One region of the Rhizobium sp. RU35A genome, then DNA from elsewhere that is predicted to be linked to it. Evidence: riboswitches for the same ligand, from Rfam matches in the RefSeq annotation. Region 1 holds a riboswitch; the other holds the start of a gene.
What was found. A riboswitch is a leader RNA that binds a small molecule or an ion and turns the genes downstream of it on or off. The one in region 1 is predicted to bind thiamine pyrophosphate.
Positions count from the first base shown of each region.

Region 2: another riboswitch for thiamine pyrophosphate. It lies ahead of thiB (thiamine ABC transporter substrate binding subunit); the one in region 1 lies ahead of F3H95_RS17875 (ABC transporter permease subunit).

Region 1 is NZ_FTMR01000008.1:29,167-39,531, forward strand. It holds gene F3H95_RS17835 (DNA translocase FtsK) at 1-1,171, opposite strand, end outside; gene recX (recombination regulator RecX) at 1,367-1,927, opposite strand; gene F3H95_RS17845 (TRAP transporter substrate-binding protein) at 1,972-2,958, opposite strand; gene F3H95_RS17850 (TRAP transporter large permease subunit) at 2,970-4,748, opposite strand; gene thiD (bifunctional hydroxymethylpyrimidine kinase/phosphomethylpyrimidine kinase) at 4,745-5,545, opposite strand; gene thiE (thiamine phosphate synthase) at 5,542-6,204, opposite strand; gene F3H95_RS17865 (hydroxyethylthiazole kinase) at 6,191-6,937, opposite strand; gene F3H95_RS17870 (ABC transporter substrate-binding protein) at 6,934-7,878, opposite strand; gene F3H95_RS17875 (ABC transporter permease subunit) at 7,875-8,657, opposite strand; TPP riboswitch at 8,819-8,921, opposite strand; gene F3H95_RS17880 (DNA repair exonuclease) at 9,027-10,295, shown strand; gene F3H95_RS17885 (AAA family ATPase) at 10,295-10,365, shown strand, end outside.
Region 2 is NZ_FTMR01000006.1:250,746-261,110, forward strand. It holds gene F3H95_RS15465 (ABC-F family ATP-binding cassette domain-containing protein) at 1-1,712, shown strand, start outside; gene F3H95_RS15470 (response regulator) at 1,857-2,309, shown strand; TPP riboswitch at 2,367-2,470, shown strand; gene thiB (thiamine ABC transporter substrate binding subunit) at 2,510-3,523, shown strand; gene F3H95_RS15480 (thiamine/thiamine pyrophosphate ABC transporter permease ThiP) at 3,531-5,141, shown strand; gene F3H95_RS15485 (ATP-binding cassette domain-containing protein) at 5,138-5,887, shown strand; gene F3H95_RS15490 (M48 family metalloprotease) at 6,168-7,640, shown strand; gene F3H95_RS15495 (RNA polymerase factor sigma-32) at 7,650-8,513, opposite strand; gene F3H95_RS15500 (CarD family transcriptional regulator) at 8,809-9,378, opposite strand; gene fdxA (ferredoxin FdxA) at 9,745-10,083, opposite strand; gene F3H95_RS27170 (hypothetical protein) at 10,082-10,219, shown strand; gene F3H95_RS15510 (RNA-binding S4 domain-containing protein) at 10,360-10,365, opposite strand, start outside.

The DNA of each region.
Region 1 (10,365 bases):
GTGCCGAGACAGCTGCCGCGACGGCCGCCGCCGGCTGAAGGCTCGGCATCACCATTTTCGGCATCAGGGCGCTCGCGACCGGTCGCGGATAGCGGGTGCCGGGGCGGACTTCGCGGTAAAGCGCCGTCACGCTGTTCGGCACCAGCGGATGTTGCAGGCGCACGACCTCGGCCGGACGGCGCGGCAGCACCGCCTGCGGAAGGGTCACGGCGGCCTCGGGCTTGCGGGCGGGCGTGGCCAGCGACAGCGGCATCTCGCCGTCGAAATCTGCTTCGAAGAAGGCGAAATCGGACAGCCACAGTTTGGGAGTGACCAGCGCGGAGGCCATTGCCGATGCGGGCGCGGCAGCCGGCATGTCCTGTTCCGGCAGGGCTGGCTTCACGGTTGCGGTCATGGGGTTTTCAGGCAAGGCGGCCGCGACCGGCTCTGCAGTGGCAAGCGGTTCCACGGCGGGGCCAGCCGGCACGGTGGCCGCCAGCGGCACGGAAACGGCTGAAATGACGGAGGCGACCGAGGCGGATTCGGCAAAAATGGGTGTGAGGCCTGCGGCCTGCAGCACGGGGCTTGCGGTTGCCGCGCCGCTCATGCCTGCGGCTGCCGGGGCAGCCGTCTCGACCGGCGCCGGAGAAACGGTGTTCGCGATGGCCTGCGGTTCCGCTTGCGCGGCAGCCGGTTGCGGCATGTCGGGTGCCGCCGTTTCCGCGACAGGGTCCGGCTTTTTCGGCCGCTTGAAAATGAGCGCGCGCGGCGAAGGTTCGGGCTTTACCTTCGGGGCCTGTGGTGTGGCCGGCTGCTGCATGGCAGACGCCACGCCCTGCAGGGCATTGACCAGCAGTTCGGGTGCCAGCGTTTCCTCGCCGGAACGCACGCTGCCGGCCATCTCGACCGGCTCCATCAGACGGCCATTGGCGGCGGGCATCCGTTCTTCGGGCGCAACGGGGGCGATCGGATCGCGCGTTCGCGGACGGGCGATCACGGCTTCCGGCGTGCGGGTGAAGCGAACATTCGGGGCCAGACGGAAGGCGGCCTGCCAGGGTGCCTGCTCCTCCACGACCTGCGTCGGGTCGACCGCCGGCGTCCTGCGATCCTCCGCAGTGCCTGCCGGATCGTAGGACCCGTCCTCGGACTGCGTGGACTCGGATTTGGGGAAGTTCGTTCTGTAAAAATGCATGACACCGACCGCGTACTAGATGGCAGTGTATGAATAGAAAATAAAGGTTAATGGCTCCTTTCGCCGGAACGGACGAGAGCTGCGACGCGGTCCCTGTGGAGCCGGTTTCCACCGGTGTTGTCGATATTTATCCTTTTGAAAAGTTTTGGAAAAAATAAAAATTCACGGCGCCGTGACAAGGTTGAGGATGCGTTCTCACCCGAAGGGCTGGCCGGAAAGGATCTCGTCGGCCTCCTCGCGCTCCATGGCAACGATCCGGGCACCGATCTCGTAGCCGAAACCCTGTCTGGCGAAGGCGGAGATTTCCTTTGCCTTCTGCTTCTCGTCGAGGTCGGCCCGGCGGAAGGGGCCGAAGGCGCGGCGGCGGGCATAGGCGACGCCTGCCGCCAGATCGTCCGTCGCCTGCACCGCCTCGGCGACGATCGTACGATCGACGCCCTTCTGCACCAGCGTCTGGGCAATCGCCCGCTTCGACTTGCCGGCCCGTCCGGCAGAGCGGGTGCGGATCTCGGCATAGGCCTGATCGTCCAGCGCCTTCATGTCGAGGCCGAAGGCGACGGCGCTGTCTGCCAGCGCCTGCAATTGGGTCTCGCTGATGCCTTCGAACTTTTCGCGCGCCTTGCGGCGTATCGCATCCGCCAGCTGCCGTTCGGTCATCATCCGCTTCGACAGCCGGTAGGCGGCGGAATTGCGGGCCCAGCTCAGCATGCGGGCCGTCGGGGGCGCGGAATCGGGCGGGTCGGTCTCGTCGGTCATCGTCGTTCTGGTAACCCGAAACCGCCCTGCCCGCCAGAGGCGGCTCAGGCGCTGCGGATGGTTTCGATGCGTGCCATGCCGCCGACCTGCGCGGCGACATCCTGCCAGACGGTTCTGGCTCCCGCCTGCCAGGCTTCCGGGGCCTCCGGCGCCAGCACCTGACCGCCATGCGCCCGTGCGATCTCCATCGAGCGCGCCTCGTCCTCGGCGATCAGACGGTTGAAGGTCTGGGCGCCCGCCTCGGCCGCCTGACGCAGCACGGCGCGGTCTTGATCGGGCAGCCCGTGCCAGAAGGAGGCGGCGAAGAAGACGACGCCCGAGGCGCGGATATGGCCGGTCTGCGTCAGATAGGGCACGACCTCATACAGCTTGAAACCGGCATAGGCGGATTTGGTGAGATCCATGGCATCGACGACACCGGTGGAGAGCGCATTATAGGTTTCGGTGATCGGGATGCCGACCGGGGCCGCGCCATAGGCGCTCCACAGCCTGGTGTGCAGCGGGCTCTGGATCACCCGGATGCGCTTGCCGGCCAGCTGGTCCGGGCGCGTCACCGGCTCTTTGGTCAAGAGATGGCGGGCGCCGTAATCGATGAAGCTGCAGGCGATGAAATTCTGCGCGGCAAGCTTTGCCGTCAGGTCCGCGCCGACCGCTCCCGTCACCACGCGGCGCACATGATCGGCATCGCGATACAGGAACGGAAGATCGAGCACCTGCAGGTCCGGCACCCAGCCGGTCAGCGCCGAGACCGTGGAGAGGCTGGCCTGGACGGAGCCGAGCCTCGTGGCTTCCGCCACCTCCTTTTCGCCGCCGAGCGCGCCATTGGCAACGATGTTGAAACGGAAGCGGCCGGGCAGTGCCTGTTCCACCTGTTCGGCGATGCGGCGCCAGATCAGGGTTTCCGGCTTGTCCTCGCCAAGCAGCGAGGCCACCGTGATGGTGGTGGTGCGGGCCTCTGCCGGCCGCCACAGGGCGGGCGCTGTCAGAATGGCCGAGGCGGCAAGCAGGGAACGGCGGGAGAGGAGCACCATCGGAAACCTCGTCAGAACATCAGGGTTGCAAGGGAAAGGATGAGCAGCGCGACCAGGAGCGCACACAGATAGGGCAGCACGGCCCGGAACAGCTGCGCCGCCTGAACGCCTGTGACACCGGAGACGACGAAGATCAGCATGCCGAGCGGCGGCGTCAGCCCGTGGATCATCAGGTTGACCACCAGAATGACCCCGAAATGGATCGGGTCGATCCCGGCCGCCGTCGCGACCGGCAGCAGGATCGGGCCGAGCAGCAGGATCGCCGCGCCGATATCCAGCACCAGTCCGGCCAGAAGCAGCACCAGATTGGCCATCAGAAGCACGAGCCACGGGCTGCTTCCGAAGGAATGCACCGCCCCGGCAATCAGGTTACCGACATCGTCCACCGCCAGCAGGAAGGCGAAGGGTCCGGCCGAGCCGATCAAAAGGCCGATGGCGCCGGCCTCTGTTGCGGCCTGTCGAAAGCTTGCCAGCAGGTGCCGGCGGTCGAGCCGTGCGGCAAGCGCCAGGCACAGCGTGTAGCCGGCCGCCAGCGCTGCCGCCTCCGTGGTCGTGACCACGCCGAAGCGGATGCCGACGACGACGATGATGCCGAGACCGAAGGCGGGCAGCGCCGAAAGGGCGGCCCTGCCGCGCTCTGCCGCCGTGGCGGGACGTCCTTCCGGACGCGCCCGCACCGAGAGGTGAATGGCGACGGCAAGACACAGCGCCATCAGCCCGCCCGCCACGAAGCCGCCGGAGAGCAGCGAACCGACGGACAGATTGGTGGCGGCGGCCAGCAGCAGGAAGGCGATCGAGGGCGGTATGACGTTGTCGAGCACGGAGGCCGCGGCAATGATCGCCCCGGCCTGCGCCGGCGGATAGCCGTTGCGCACCAGCTGTGGCTGGAAGGTCGCGGCGCCGAAGGCGGCATTGGCGACCGAGGATCCGGACGCGCCGGAAAAGATCACGCTGGTCAGCAGCACGGTCTGGGCAAGGCCGGCGCGCCGGTGGCCGACGAGGGTTGCGGCAAAGCGCACCAGCCGGTCGGCGGCGCCGGATGCCGTCAGCAACCCGCCGGCCAGCAGGAAGAAGGGAATGGCGAGCAGCAGGAATTTCGACATGCCGTTGACCGCAGCCGCCACCAGCGCCGGTTCCGGCAGGCTGCTGCCGAACAGGCGCGCCAGCGAGGCGGCGGCAAGGAAGGCATGCGCCAGCGGCGCGGCGCAGATGAGGCCGAGACCCGCCATCAGCGCCAGCCAAAGGCTGGGCGGCCAGTCGCCGCCAAGATCGAAACGGGCGGCGGCAAACTGGAGCGCAAGCCCGAGGGCGAGCGAGAGGCCGAGGCCGGCCGCCCTGCCCTCGGAGAGCCGCCGGAGACCGAGCATCAGAAGCAGCAGCCCGCCTCCGGTGGTGACGAAGGCATAGCGCACCCATTCCGGCAGGCCGAGCGTCGGCGAGGTGCCGCCGAGCATGCCGATGGTTGCCGCAGCGCCGCCGATCAGGGCCAGCGCCGCCACGATGCTGATGGCGTCGGCGAGGATATCGACGGCCACGCCGGCATTTTTCCCCAGCAGCCGACGCCCCACATCAAAGCGCATCGATAGCGGCCCCGTCAGCGACAAGGGTGCGGCAACCGAAATCAGCGCCAGATTCAGCCAGATGCCCAGGTCCTCTGCCCCGATGAAGCCTGCCTGGAAGACGTAGCGCAGCGTGACGTTGACCAACACCAGCGCCATCAGCGCAAAGAGCAGCAGCGCGGCCAGCGTGCCGAGGAGCTTCTCCAGCCCGCCGAGGCAATACTGGATCATGCGGTCCACCAGGCATGAAAATGATGCACCGGCCCCCTGCCCTGCCCGACACGCAGGGCGCGGCCGGCCTCAAGCGCCGCATGCAGATAGATCTTTGCCCCCCGGCAGGCCTCCGTCAGTGTCAGGCCCCTTGCGAGATGGGCGGTGACGGCGGCGGCCAGCGTGCAGCCGGTGCCATGGTCGTTGCGGGTATCGATGCGGGGGGCTGCAAATTCCGAGACATCGGTGTCCGTCACCAGCAGATCGGTGCTCGTCTCGCCCGTTCCGTGCCCGCCCTTCATCAGCACGGCCTTCGCCCCGAAACCGAGGATGATCCGCGCCTGACCGATCATCTCCTCCGGCGTCGCCGCCATGGGGCGGCCGGTCAGAAGGGCTGCCTCCGCAAGATTCGGCGTGACCACATGGGCGAGCGGCAGCAGCTCTCCCACCAGCGCCGCCATCGCATCCTCGCGCAGCAGGCGGTCGCCGGAGGTGGCCACCATCACCGGATCGACCACGATCGGGCCGGCAAAGGGCGCGAGACGCCCGGCGATCACGCCGATGGTTTCGGCCCGCGATACCATGCCGATCTTCACCGCATCGACGGCGAGATCGCCGAGCACCGCATCGAGCTGCGCGGCGATGATGGAGGGCGAGATGTCCTCGACGGCCGTCACGCCGCGGGTGTTCTGGGCCGTCACCGCCGTCAGCACGCTTGCCGCATAGGTGCCGAGCGCGGAAAAGGTCTTGATGTCGGCCTGGATGCCGGCGCCGCCGCCGCTGTCGGATCCGGCGATGGTGAGAGCGATCGCGGTCATGCCTGCCTCTCCTTCAGGCCGTGGTCGATGGTGGTGCGGAAGCCGCGGATGGCGGCCTCGATGTCATCGGCGCGAAACAGCGCGGAAATCGCCGCCACGCCATCGGCGCCTGCGGCGATCACGTCGGGGATGCGGGTCAGCGTGATGCCGGCAATCGCACCAACGGGAAGCGCGGGGTTGAGAGCGCGGATCTGCCGGCGCAGCGCCTTCAGTCCGTCGAGACCGACCGGCGGGTTCGGGTTGACCTTGGAGAGCGTCTCGAACACCCCGCCGATGCAGGCGTAATCGACGGGTGCCGTGCCGGCGCGGGTCGCATCCTCCGGTGTCTTCACGGTCAGGCCGATGATCGCGCGGGGGCCGAGAAGCGCGCGCGCCTGCTCGGCCTCCATGTCCTCGGCGCCGAGATGCACGCCGTCGGCGCCGGCCGCCAGCGCCACATCCACCCGGTCGTTGACGACGAAGGCAATGCCGGTGTCGGCGAGCGCTGCCCGGATCGCGCCGGCGCGTTCGATCATCAGGCGTGTCGAGGCTGTCTTGTCGCGATACTGGATGAGGGTTGCGCCGGCGCGGGCGGCGCGGGCCGCCAGATCCGGCAGCGGTGCCACATCGGCAAGCGCGGCATCGACGATGGCAATCAGACGGTAATCAAGCGGTCGCATGGCGGATCCTTGCGTGTTTCAGGAGGTCATCGGCGCTGAGCGAGGCGAGTGTATCGAGGAAGGCGATGCCGAAGCTGCCGGGGCCGCGAGCCTCGGGCGCGGCAAGCTCCGCCGCAACGCCGGTGGCTGCAAGCGCCGCCGCCGCTGCCTTCAGCGCATTGCCTTCTACTGCCAGAAACGCCGCAATGACGCCGCCCGACAGGCAGCCGGTGCCCGTGACGCCCGCCATCCAGGCATGGCCGTTCTCGACGGTGACCTGGACGCTTCCATCGCTGAGGTGGTCGACTGGTCCGGTCTCGATGGCGAGGCTGGCGCGCACCTCGCCGATCAGGGCCATTTCCGCCCGGTTGCCGCGCACGACGGTGGGGCCGAGCGCGATGAGATCGCGGGCAAAGGCGAGCCGGCCCGGCGAGTAATCGCAATGCACGGGATCGAGGATCCAGGGCTTGCCGCCGGCATTCGCCATGTCGACGGCGATGCGGATGACGTGACGGCGCTCGGCATCCAGCGTGCCGAGATTGACGGTCAGCACATCGGCGCGGGCCACGAAGTCGGCGATCTCGTCCAGCGACGATGTCATCGAGGGAATGGCGCCGACGGCGGTGATGCCGTCGGCCGTGAACTTCTGCACCACCGAATTCATCAGGCAATGCACGCGCGGCCGCCTTGCGCGCACCCGTGCCAGAAGCTCGGCCGCATCCGCGGCGGTCGGGCGGGAAACGCTCTCGTTCATTTCAGCTCCACCGCAATGTCTTCGACGGCCGGAGCCGAGGGGATCAGCTTGCTGTCGGCCATGAAGGCGCCGAAGCGGGCGTAGCGGGCGCGATCGAGCGCTGCGGGGCGCTTGGCAAAGCGCGGCAGCGTGTCGAGGAAGGCCGTGTGGTTGAGCTCGTCATTGAGGTTCGGATAGGCCTTCACGAACAGGTCCCAGCCCTCTTGCGGATGGTTGGTGATGAAGATGGCGGCCTTTTCCACCGCATGCAGGAAGCGCGGCAGGCGGCTGTCCGTCACAAGATCCGGGCGGGTGACGAAGATCAGCTCGTCATAGGCCGGAACGCCATGCTCCTCGGGAAAGAAGGCAAGCCCCGGATGCCCTTCGAGCTTCATCTGGGTCAGCTCGAAATTGCGGAAGCTGCCGACCGTTGCATCCACCTTGCCGCCGATCAGCGAGGGCGAGAGCGAGAAGTTGACGTTGATCAGCTCGGCATCGGTCAGTTCCACGCCTTCGGAGGCCAGCATGCGCTCCAGCATGGCCTCTTCGAAGCCCGCGACGGAAAAGCCGATCTTCTTGCCCTTCAGATCCTTCAGGCTCTTGATCGGGCCGTCCGCCAGCACGGTCACGGTGTTGAGCGGCGTCTCGACCAGCGTTCCGAAGCGCATCAGCGGCAGGCCGGCGGCATGGTCGAGGTAGAGATTGGGCTGGTAGTGGATGCCGATATCGGCCTGCCGGGTAGCGACGAGACGCGGCACCGCCGAGGCATCGGAGGGCGCGATCAGCTCCACATCCAGCCCCTCCTCGGCGAAATAGCCCCTCTGGGCGGCAATCACCATCGGCGCATGGTCGGGATTGACGAACCATTCGAGGAGAACGCTGAGCTTTTCGGCAGCCTGCGAGGAGGCGGGAGCGAGCGCTAGCAGAAGCGCCGTTGTGAGCGCGCGGATCGATCGTTTCATCCGTTGGTTTTCCTTCTGAGGGAGACGTGATGGGAGGAGATGTCGGTCTTCTCCGGTGCCCAGGGCACGAGGCCGGCCGTCAGACGATCGACGGCAAGCCGCAGGAGAAGGGTGAACACGGCAAGCACAGCCACGGCGGCAAACAGGATGTCGGTTTGCAGGCGGGCATTTGCCTGCATCATGATGAAGCCGAGGCCGGCCGCCGCCCCCACCCATTCGCCGACGACGGCGCCGAGCGGCGCAAGGGGGGCGGCCACCCGAAGCCCGGAGATGAGCGCCGGCAGCGCCAGCGGCAGGCGCAGCTTCAGGAGCACCTGAAAATGGCTGGCCGGCGTCAGCGCCGCCGCATCGAGCAGCACGGGATCGGTGCGGTTCAGCCCGTCGGCAAAGGCGGAGGCGACAGGAAAGAAGATGATGATCACCGTCATCGCCACCTTCGAGGCGAGCCCGAAGCCGAGCCAGAGGACGAGAACCGGGGCCAGCACGAAGACCGGCAGCGCCTGCAGGATCAGAACCAGCGGCCAGACAAGCCCGCCAAGCCTCGGCCAGGCGGCGATCGCCAGCGCAGTTGCCGCCCCCAGCAGGCTGCCGAGCACGAGGCCGACGAGGATTTCGCCAGCAGTCACCAGCGTATGGTGCAGCAGGAAAGCCGGCTGGCGCAGAAAAACCTGCAGCACGGCTTCGGGCGCGGGCAGCAGATATCGGGGCGGCTCGAACAGCGTGACGACGCCCTGCCACAAAAGCAGCAGGACGAGGAGTGCCGAGCCCGTGCGGGCCATCGACATCAGCAATCAGCCCGTCGGCAGACCGGACCTGATGCGGAGGCTGGGGTGACCCCTCAGGGGGTGAAGCAGGAATGACATCGCGATCTCCAGAGCCGGACAGCAGGGAGACCCAGGTGAAGCGGAGAAGAGAAATGGCGAGATGGGCCGCAAGGGTGGGCTTTCGCGTTTTCCGTTCCTACGCCGGCATGACCCGGATCAGGTTCAAGGGTCCGGCTCACCGCCATCTCAGCATCGTACGATGCCCCCCTCGGAATAGCCCAAGCTTTGTGGAATTCACCCCGAATGTCAATTGCCTGTGCGGGACGATTTGCAGGGCTGTGCAAGACGTTGCCAGTGGCGTGCCGGGGCGGTAGACCTTGACCCATGGCTTTCAGGTTCGTTCACACCGCCGATCTTCACCTCGATTCCCCGCTTCGCTCGCTGTCGCTGCGCAATCCGGAGCTTGCCGCCCTGGTGGGCGATGCCACGCGCCAGGCGCTGGTGCGCATCGTCGATTTGTGCCTGGAGGAGCAGGTCGATGCGCTGATGATCGCCGGCGATCTCTATGACGGCGACCAGACCTCGATGAAGACCGCGCGGTTTCTGGCAACCCAGATGCAGCGGCTGCACGAGGCCGGCATTGCCGTCTTCAAGATCCGCGGCAACCATGATGCGCTCTCGAAGATCACCCAGGAACTGGTGCTGCCGCCGTCGGTGAAGGTGTTCGGCGGCCGGGCCGAGGCGGTGGAACTGAAGCGCGGCGGGCTTGCCATCGCCATTCATGGCATCAGCTTTGCGAGGCCCCAGGCGCCGGACAGCCTGCTGCCGAAATACAAGGCGCCGATCGGCGGCGCGGTCAATATCGGGCTGATGCATACCAGCCTCGCCGGCGCGCCCGGTCACGATCCCTACGCGCCCTGCTCCGTCGCAGACCTGCATGCGCACGGCTTCCACTACTGGGGGCTCGGCCACATCCACCAGCGCACCCATCATGCCGGCGAGCGCATGGTGATCATGCCCGGCATGCCGCAGGGGCGCGACATCAACGAGGCCGGCGAAAAGACGGTGTCGCTGGTCACCATCGGCGAGGATGGCGCGGTGTCCGTGGAGGAACGGCTGACCAGCCTTGCCCAGTTTGCCCGCGTGACGGTGGACGTGTCGGCGGCGGCCGACTGGCGCGGCCTGATGGACCGGATCGGGCAGGCGCTCGAGACCGAACGGGCCCGCACGCGCTCCGGCCATCTGGTGGCGCGACTGCGGCTGACGGGGGAAAGCGGGCTCGCTTTCCGTCTGCGCCGCGATCTCGATCTGCTGCTCGCTGAAGCCGAGCAGCGGGCGGAGCGGACCGGCCGCACCTGGGTGGAGAAGCTGGAGCTTGCCGTCGTTACCCCGTCCTTGCCAGGTCAGGCCGTATCCGGCGATCCGGTGCAGGAACTGGGCGTGCTGATGCGCGAGGAGGTGCTGCCCGCCCACGCCTTTCGCCAGGAGGTGCGCGATCTGGTGCAGGGCCTGCTGGACGACCTGCCGCCCGAGGCACGCCGGCTGGCCGGCCATGATGCCGCCGCCTTCGATGCCTTCGTGGACACGGTAATCCGTGAAGGCAGCGAGGATCTCGTTGCCCGTCTTGCGGCGGCCACCGGGGAGGAAGGCTGATGCGTCTCCGGCGTCTCGACCTTACCCGCTACGGCAAGTTTACCGATCAGGCGATCGATTTCGGTCCGGC
Region 2 (10,365 bases), on a different contig from region 1:
GCAACGGTTCGGGCAAATCGACGCTGATGAAGATCGCCGCCGGCATGGTCGAGGCGCAGTCCGGCGAGGTCTTCCGCCATCCCTCCGCCACCATCCGCTACCTGGAGCAGGCCCCTGACTTTGCCGGCTTCTCCACGGTGCAGGCCTATTGCGAGGCAGGGCTGGGCCCAAGCGACGATCCCTACCGCGTCACCTACCTGCTCGACCATCTGGGACTGACAGGCCAGGAGGATCCCCGCCAGTTGTCCGGTGGCGAAGCGCGCCGCGCGGCCCTTGCCCGGGTGATGGCGCCCGAACCCGACATCCTGATGCTGGACGAGCCGACCAACCATCTCGATCTGCCGACCATCGAATGGCTGGAAGGCGAGTTGCAGAAGACCCGCAGCGCCATCGTGCTCATCTCGCACGACCGCCGCTTTCTCGAAAAGGTCTCCACGGCCACGGTCTGGCTGGATCGCGGGCTGTCGCGCCGTCTCGACCAGGGCTTTGCGCATTTCGAGGAATGGCGCGACCGCGTTCTGGAGGAAGAGGAAATCGAGCAGCACAAGCTCGGCAAGCAGATCGAGCGCGAGGAACACTGGCTGCGCTACGGGGTGACGGCGCGGCGCAAGCGCAACATGCGCCGCCTCGGCAACCTGCAGAGCCTGCGCGCCGAATATCGCGGCCATCGCGGCCCGCAGGGCACCATCCAGGCCTCGGCCACGGAGGGCAAGGAAAGCGGCAAGCTGGTGATCGAGGCAGAGGCCATCACCAAGCGCTATGGCGAGCGGCAGATCGTGGCACCGTTTTCGATCCGGGTGCATCGCGGCGACCGCATCGGCCTTGTCGGCCCGAACGGCGCCGGCAAGACGACGCTTCTGAAAATGCTGACCGGCCAGATGGATCCCGACAGCGGTACGATCAAGCTCGGCACCAATCTGGAGATCGCCACGCTCGACCAGAAGCGCGAAGACCTCAACCCCGAGGATTCGCTCAGCCACTACCTGACCGACGGCCGCGGCGAGAGCCTGCTGGTCAATGGCGAGCAGCGCCATGTGGCCGGCTACATGAAGGACTTCCTGTTCCAGCCGGAACAGATGCGTACCCCGATCAGGAACCTCTCCGGCGGAGAACGCGCCCGCCTGATCCTCGCGCGGATCATGGCAAAGCCGTCCAACCTGCTGATCCTCGATGAACCGACCAACGATCTCGACATCGAGACGCTGGACCTCCTGCAGGAAATCGTCGCCGGCTATAACGGCACCGTCATCCTCGTCAGCCACGACCGTGATTTCCTCGACCGTACCGTGACGTCCACCATCGCTCCCGCCAGCCCGGATGAACCGGACGGCCGCTGGATCGAATATGCCGGCGGCTATACGGACATGATGGCGCAGCGCAAGGGCGCGCTGGAAGAGAAGCGCCGCGCCGAGAAAGCCAGGACGGAGACCGCAGCCGCCACGGCAGGTGCGACGGCCGAGGCTCCGAAGGCGCGCGGCAAGCTTTCCTACAAGCAGAAATTCGCGCTGGAAAACCTGCCGAAGGAGATGGAAAAGGCCGAAGCCGAGATTGCCGCCCGCGAGGCGAAAATGGCCGACCCCAACCTCTTCGCCAAGGACCCCGCCAGCTTCAACCGCATTGCCGCCGAGATGGAGACGCTGCGGGAAAAGCTGGCGAAAATGGAAGAGGAATGGCTGGAGCTTGAAATGCTGCGGGAAGAGCTGGAAGGCTGAACCCAAGGAATTCAAAAGCTTAACAAAGCGTTACTCTTCGCGTCCCGCGTAACGCTGCGGAACAAATTCCGCATGAACCCGTTCGATCCGCAACCGGACAGCCTGCAACACAGGGGGCCGGCAGAAGCTCAACGGGAGACTCCCATGTCGACACATGTCGTGCGTCGTCGGCTGGACAGGGCAGCCATGAAACAGAGAGTACTGATTGTCGAGGACGAGTTCCTGATCGCCCTCGATCTTGCCGATACCATCGAGACCATGGGGCTGACGGTGACGGGCTTTGCCAGCGGTCGGGACAATGCCCTCGATTTCGCTCCCTTCGCGGATATTGCGCTGGTGGACATCAACCTGTCCGATGGCGCCACCGGCCCGGAGATCGGCCGTGAACTGTCGCAACGCTTCGGCGTCACCGTGATCTTCATGACCGCCAATCCGGAACAGTTGGGGGGAGACACGGGTCGCACCCTTGGCGTGCTCACCAAACCGGTCATGCCGCATGTGGTGGAACAGGCGGTGGATTATGCCATCGCAAGCCGCGTCGGCGGCTTGGCGGCCGTCCCGCGCGAATTGCAGGTTTTCCCGCATCATCGGGCCTGACGCCTGCGTCGCCGCCGGGGCCGCTTGCCAAGCCGCCCCGTCCCCGCTACATCTTCGCCTGCTCTAACGGGGTGCCGCATCATGCGGCTGAGAGGCTTTGCAGCCAACCCGCGGAACCTGATCCGGTTAACACCGGCGGAGGGATTAGACGGCTCGCAACCAGCGCCTATTCCCCGTGTCATAGAACCAAGGAGGCGCTGATGCGCAAGATCCATTCGTTTGCCTGCGCGGCGCTTGCCGCCCTGTCCCTCTCGCTGCCCGCAATGGCCGCGGACAAGCCCGTTCTCACCGTCTATACCTATGAGAGCTTTACTGCCGAATGGGGCCCCGGCCCCAAGGTGAAGGCCGCCTTCGAGAAGACCTGCAATTGTACGCTGAATTTCGTATCCGTGGCCGATGGGGTGGCGCTTCTGACCCGCCTCAAGCTGGAGGGCGCCTCCTCGAACGCGGATGTGGCGCTCGGACTCGACACCAACCTCGTTCAGGAAGCCAGGGAGACCGGCCTGTTTGCCGAGCACGGCATTGATACGTCAGCGGCCAAGGTGCCCGGCGGCTTTTCCGATCCGGTCTTCGTTCCCTATGATTACGGCCATTTCGCCGTGGTCTACGACACCCAGACGATCAAGACGCCGCCAAAGAGCTTGAAGGAGCTTGTCGAAGGCGATCCGTCGCAGAAGATTGCGATCGAGGATCCACGCACCTCCACCCCGGGGCTCGGCCTGCTGCTGTGGGTGAAGTCCGTCTATGGCGACAAGGCACCGGAGGCCTGGGCAAAGCTGCGCGGCCGCATTCTCACCGTCACGCCCGGCTGGTCGGAAGCCTATGGTCTGTTCACCAAAGGCGAAGTGCCGATGGTGTTCTCCTATGTCACTTCGCCCGCCTACCACGTTATGGAGGAAAAGACCGACCGTTATCAGGCGGCCCGCTTCGAGGAAGGCCATTACATCCAGATCGAGGTATCCGGCCTGCTGAAAGCCACCAGGCAAAAGGAACTGGCACAACAGTTCCTGGCCTTCACGCTGTCGCCCGCCTTCCAGTCGATCATCCCGACCACCAACTGGATGATGCCGGCGGCTGCAACGGCAGAACCGCTGCCGGAGGCCTTCGGCAAGCTCGTCTCGCCCTCGAAAACCTTCATGATGAGCCCGGAAGAGGTCGCCAGGAACCGGCAGGGCTGGATTCGCGAATGGCTTGCCGCCATGAGCATGAACTGAGGCAGTGATGCTGAGCACCGGTGAGGTGAGACGCGGACTGGCGGCGGGCGGTGCAAGCCTTGCCGCCATCGGCGGGCTCGTGACGCTTCCCACCGGCGCTCTCCTTGCTCTCGCCCCGGCCTCCTCTGCCGGCACCCTGTTCGACAGCTATACCCTGAGCCTTCTGCGCTTCACCCTGCTTCAGGCCACTCTCTCCACACTGCTGTCGGTCGCGCTGGCGCTGCCCGTTGCGCTGGCGCTTGCAAGACGCGCCGCATTTCCCGGTCGCATCTGGATTCTCCGGCTGATGGCGGTTCCGATGGGACTGCCTGTCCTGATCGGCGCACTCGGCCTGATCGGCATCTTTGGCCGGCAAGGCCTCGTCAACCGGCTGCTGGCAATCGCCGGAGTCGATCATCCCGTCAACATCTACGGTCTCTCCGGCATTTTGCTCGCGCATGCCTTCTTCAATCTGCCACTCGCCTGCCGTCTGATGCTGGCGGGGCTGGAGCGCGTGCCGGCGGAAGACTGGCGGCTGGCGGCAAGCCTCGGTCTGGGGCGTCTCTCCCTGCTGCGCCATGTGGAACTGCCGGCGCTGGCGCGGGTGCTGCCGGGCGCGGCGGGACTGATCTTCATGCTCTGCGCCACGAGCTTTACGCTGGTGCTGGTGCCGGGCGGCGGCCCGGCGGCAACCACGCTGGAGGTGGCGATCTACCAGTCCCTGCGCTTCGATTTCGATCCGGCCCGCGCGGTCGCGCTCTCCCTGCTGCAGATTGCGCTTACCGGGCTGGTGCTGGCGGTGCTGAGCCGCCTGCCCGCCGCCGAAGGCAGCCGCGGCGAAGGCCGCATACCGCGTCGCTTCGATGGAGCGGGGTTCGGGAGCCGGATCATGGATACGCTGGCGATCCTGCTAGCCACGCTGTTTCTCGTCCTGCCGCTCGGCGCGATCACCGCCGCCGGGTTGAAGGCGGATCTGCTGCGGCTGATCAGCCTGCCCGCTTTCCACCAGGCGCTGCTGACCAGCCTTGCCATTGCACTGACCGCAGGCCTGCTGTCGCTTCTGACGGCAAGCGGCATTCTCACGGCGCAGGCCGCGATTGCCGAGCGACGCCACCCCTCGCCTGTGCTTCGCGTGTTCGGCAGGGCCCTCTCCTCCCTCTCCTCTCTCGTTCTGCTGGTGCCGCCGGTGGTGCTCGGCACCGGCTGGTTTCTGCTCATCAGGCCGCATGCGGATGTGACGCGGGTGGCACCGCTGCTGATTGCCGCCATCAACATGCTGATGGCGCTGCCCTTTGTCATGCGCGTTCTGACGCCGGCCTTCGAAAGCCACCGGCTCCGCACCGCCCGGCTGGCCGCGAGCCTCAACGTGACGGGACTGGCGCGGCTGCGGCTGGTCGATGCACCGATTCTGGCGCGGCCGATGCTGATGGCGCTTTCTTTCGCCATGGCACTGTCGCTTGGTGATCTCGGCGCGGTCGCCCTGTTCGGCTCGCAGGATCTCGTCACGCTGCCCTGGCTGGTCTATAGCCGGCTCGGCAGCTATCGTACGCAGGATGCCGATGGTCTGGCGCTGCTGCTCGGTCTTCTCTGTCTGGCGCTGACGGCGCTCGGCACGGCCGGCGAAAGGAGACAGCCATGACCGCACAGCCAAAACAAACCGCGCTTGCGACGGAAAATCTCGCCGCGGTCGAACTGGACGGTGTGCGCCTCGCCCTCGGCGATATCCGCTTCGCCTTCGATGGCCGCATCCCGGCCGGACGGATCACCGCCGTCACCGGCCCATCCGGCTCCGGAAAATCCACGCTTCTCAACCTCATTGCCGGCTTCGAGATGCCCGATGCGGGCAGCGTGCGGCTGGCCGGACAGGATGTGACGCGCCTCCATCCCGGTGCCCGGCCGCTCTCGCTGGTGTTCCAGGATCACAACCTGTTTGCCCATCTGGATCTCTTCACCAATATCGGACTTGGCGTACATCCGGCCCTGAAACTCACCGGAGAGGACCGGACACGCATCTCAGCAGCCCTGCAGCGGGTCGGACTTGCCGGCTACGAAGGCCGCAAGCCCGGCACGCTTTCCGGGGGCGAACGGCAGCGGGCAGCCTTTGCACGGGCGCTGGTACGGCAGCGGCCCCTTCTGCTGCTGGACGAACCCTTCGCCGCGCTCGATCCGGGATTACGACTGGCGATGGCGGACCTCTTGTCCGATCTGCACCAGGAAACCGGCGCCAGCATCGTGCTTGTCACCCACGATCCGGGAGAGGTGATGCGGCTTGCCGACGAGGTGATCTATCTCAGCACCGGCAAAATCCTGTTTCACGGTGACAGACACGCTTTTTGTGCCCAAACGGCCCATCCGGAGATCAGCAAATTTGTGGCGTCGTCATAAAGCGTCAACCCATTCGCCACATTTTGGACGTGCAGCGATGTCATGCCGCAATGCGAAAGAGGGCGGGACGATTGTCTGTAAACGCTTGCGTTCTATCTGCAGAGGGAACACAACTGCGAAGACAGGCAGATCAGCCATCCGCAGCAAAGGCAGGACGGGTTCGGCAACGATCGGGCCGGTGAATGCGCCGGATGGCGGGTTTGGACGAATGACATTTCCGAGTGGACGGATCGACAGCGCGGATGACACCACGGCTCGGGCCCCCGATGCAAGCCGGCGCATGCCCGCGTTGAAAAGCCGTATGGCCATGCTGGCGCTGGCGGGCACGGCTCTTTTGTCCGGCTGCCAGTCGGTGATCGACCAGACCTACGAATCGAGCGTCAAGCCATCCTCCAATCCGCAGATCGTTGATGAGGTGCAGAAGAACGATCCGCGCGCCCAGATGGGTGCGCGCGAGCATCCGCGCATTGTTGCGAGCTATGGCGGCGAGTATCACGACGCCAAGACCGAACGGCTGGTGGCCCGCATTGCCGGCGCGCTGACCGCCGTGTCGGAAAATCCGAACCAGTCCTATCGCATCACCATCCTGAATTCGCCGGCGATCAACGCCTTTGCCCTGCCGGGCGGCTATCTCTATGTCACGCGCGGCCTTTTGGCGCTGGCCAATGATGCGTCCGAAGTGGCTGCCGTGCTCAGCCACGAAATGGCACATGTCACGGCCAATCACGGTATCGAGCGGCAGAAGCGCGAAGAGGCGGAGGTGATCGCCAGTCGCGTGGTGGCCGAGGTGCTCTCCAGCGATCTCGCCGGCAAGCAGGCGCTTGCCCGCGGCAAGCTGCGCCTTGCCGCCTTCTCGCGCCAGCAGGAGCTGCAGGCCGACGTGATCGGCGTGCGCATGCTGGGCGAAGCAGGCTATGATCCCTTCGCCGCCGCCCGCTTCCTCGATTCCATGGCCGCCTATGCGCGCTTCTCCGCGGTCGATCCGGAAACGGACCAGAGCCTCGACTTCCTCTCCAGCCATCCGAGCGCGCCGCAGCGCGTGGATCTCGCGCGCCAGCACGCCCGCGCCTTCGGTCAGGAAGGGACAGTGGGCGACAAGGGGCGCGACTATTACCTGACGGGAATTGACGGCCTGCTCTACGGCGACAGCCCGGACGAGGGCTATGTTCGCAACGAAACATTCCTGCATGCCGGTCTCGGTATTCGCTTCGACGTGCCGGAAGGATTCCGGATCGACAACAAGGTAGAAGCGGTACTCGCCACGGGACCGGATGAAACGGCGATCCGCTTCGATGGCGTTCAGGCGGGCGACGTGTCGAGCCTTGCCAATTATCTGACGAGCGGCTGGGTGGCCGGCTTGCAGCCCGACACGGTTCAGGAAACCACGATAAACGGTCTGCCGGCGGCAACCGCACGCGCCTCTGCCGAGCGCTGGGATTTCGACGTGACCGTGATCAGGCTCGACAAGCAGATTTTCCGCTTCCTGACGGCCGTACCGAAGGGAAGCAGCACGCTGCAATCGACAGCCAACACGCTGCGCCAGACCTTCCGCCGCATGACACCGCAGGAAATCGCCTCGCTGAAGCCGCTGCGCGTGCGCGTCGTGACGGTTCAGCCGGGCGAGACGATCACCACCATGGCGGCGCGCATGATGGGCACCGATCGCAAGCTCGACCTGTTCCGGCTGATCAATGCGCTTTCCACCGGGGCGACGATCAGCCCCGGCCAGCGCGTGAAAATCATCTCGGAATAACCGACTGGATCAGCAGGCGGCCGCCATCTGCGGATTGTTGCTGACGAGCGCGGATTTCAGCTTCTCGATGGCGCGGCTTTCGATCTGGCGCACGCGCTCCTTGGAAATGCCGAGTTCCGCACCGAGCGCCTCCAGCGTCGCACCGTCATCGGTCAGGCGGCGCGCGCGGATGATCTTCTTCTCGCGTTCATTGAGCTTGGTGAGCGCACCCTGCAGCCATTTCATGCGGCGTTCGCCGTCGATCATGCCGGAGACCTGCTCATCCGGCAGCGGCTCATCGCTTTCCAGCATGTCGAGGCGCTCGCCGCTGTCGGCATCGCCGGCAATGGTGGGCGCCTGCAGCGAGGCGTCGTTGCTGGAGAGGCGGGCATCCATGGTCTGCACATCGGAAAGGCTGACACCGAGCGCGGTGGCGATTTCCTCATGAATGGCCTGGGAGGTCATGTTGGTACCGCCGCGGGCAAGCTTGGCGCGAAGCCGGCGCAGGTTGAAGAACAGCGCCTTCTGGGCCGAACTCGTGCCACCGCGCACGATCGACCAGTTGCGCAGGATATAGTCCTGCATCGAGGCGCGGATCCACCAGCTGGCATAGGTCGAAAAACGGACATCGCGCGAAGGCTCGAACCTTGCCGCCGCCTCCAGCAGCCCTACATAGCCTTCCTGTACAAGGTCGCTCATCGGCAGGCCAAAGCCGCGGAACTTGGATGCCATGGCGATGACGAGACGCATATGGGCGAGAGCAATCTGGTTGCGGGCGTCCTGGTCCTGGTCATCTTTCCACCGCACGGCCAGATCACGCTCTTCTTCGCGCGCCAGATAGGGCGCGGACATGGCGATCTTGATCATATGACGGTCTGCGGACATGGCATTCATCGCGCTCTCCATGAAACTGGTTGACCAGACGGAAAGCCATGCCAGAGAGACATCTGCCGCTTGCCCGCCCACAGGGCCTGTCGCCGGCAGATCGCATCGGGTGACATCACTTTCCATTCCCCTCGTTCATCGAACCGGGGGAGAGACTTCGCCTTCCCCACCGGGCACACCCGAGAGCGCCTCTGAAGCCACTCTTCGCCGTACCGGCGGGTCAACGTCGCGATGCAAAAAAAGTTCCAATAAAAAACCCGGCTTTCGCCGGGCTTTTTTCACCAGTGGGCCACGCGCGAGCGTATCAGGCCGCTTCCTCGTGCGAATCTTCCTCGTCCAGAACCTTGCTGCGCTTCGGTCCCTTGGCAAGATTGGTCTCGATCAGGCGCACAGCCTCCGTCTCCGACATCTTGTTGACGGCGGCGATTTCGCGCGCCATGCGGTCAAGAGCGGCCTCATAGAGCTGACGCTCGGAATAGGACTGCTCTGGCTGGTTTTCCGCACGATAGAGATCGCGCACGACCTCCGCGATGGAAATCAGGTCGCCGGAATTGATCTTGGCATCATATTCCTGGGCGCGGCGCGACCACATGGTGCGCTTCACGCGGGCCTTGCCCTGGACAACCTTCAGAGCACGCTCGACGAAATCGGTTTCCGACAGCTTGCGCATGCCGATGCTGACGGCCTTGGCGACCGGCACCTTCAGGCGCATCTTGTCCTTCTCGAAATCGATCACGAACAGTTCGAGCTTCATGCCAGCCACTTCCTGTTCTTCAATGGCCGTGATAGTGCCAACTCCATGCGCCGGGTACACGATTGCTTCACCGGTCTTGAAACCGTGGCGCGCTGAAGATTTTTTCTGCTGGGTCGTCATTCGTTTAACAAACTCCCTGTTACGCACCCAACCGCCCAGGCCGGGGCCGGGTCAGTCAGGCCCGGATGAGACGGGGGAACCGTCGGTGACTCCATACTGGTCCGGTTAAACGCGCGCGAAAACCACACCCTGCCGCAAGCGGCGACGACAACGTCCAATAACTGACCATGTCACGGGAACCGCGTTGGGTGCTGTACTGCTTTCGTGATGTTTTTAGGGCACGCGAATGCCACTTTGTGGAACAGTTCCCAATGCCTATCACAAATATGGGCAGAAATCAATAATTTGCTTTCGCAGGTGCACGGGCGCAACGCTTGCGACCGTGCCCAATCGTTAAGCAAATCGTAATCGTGACCGTCGACCGACTCAGTCGCCCTTGCCGGGCTCCGGCGAAAAATACTGCTCGTACTTGCCTTCGACGCCATCCATCTCCTTGGCTTCCGGCAGGGCATCGCGCTTGACGGTGATGTTCGGCCAGATCTGGGCAAACTCGGCATTCAGCTTCAGCCACTTGTCGAGGCCCGGCTCGGTATCGGGCTTGATCGCCTCGGCAGGACATTCCGGCTCGCAGACGCCGCAATCGATGCATTCGTCCGGATGGATAACCAGGAAGTTCTCACCCTCATAGAAGCAATCGACCGGGCAGACTTCAACGCAATCGGTATATTTGCAGCGGATACAATTGTCGGTCACGACATACGTCATGAGGCACTCCAGTGACATCACGGTCGTCGGCATCGGCGACGGGAGACGCCTGCCGACCGGGGCGGCGCTGGGCAAGGTCGACAGCGCACCCATGTTTCCGGCGCACGCAAGCCCCCAGCTTTGCCAGTTTGACTAATGGCTTTGCGCAGGCTTAGCAAGGACAAACAATCCCTGTTATGCCCCAGCAATGGCAGACTGTTCCAATCATGCCGGCACTTCTGCGGCAGGGCATTGCGCGCCGCCAGCATCCCGTGACGTCATGACACAGTCACCGGCTCAACC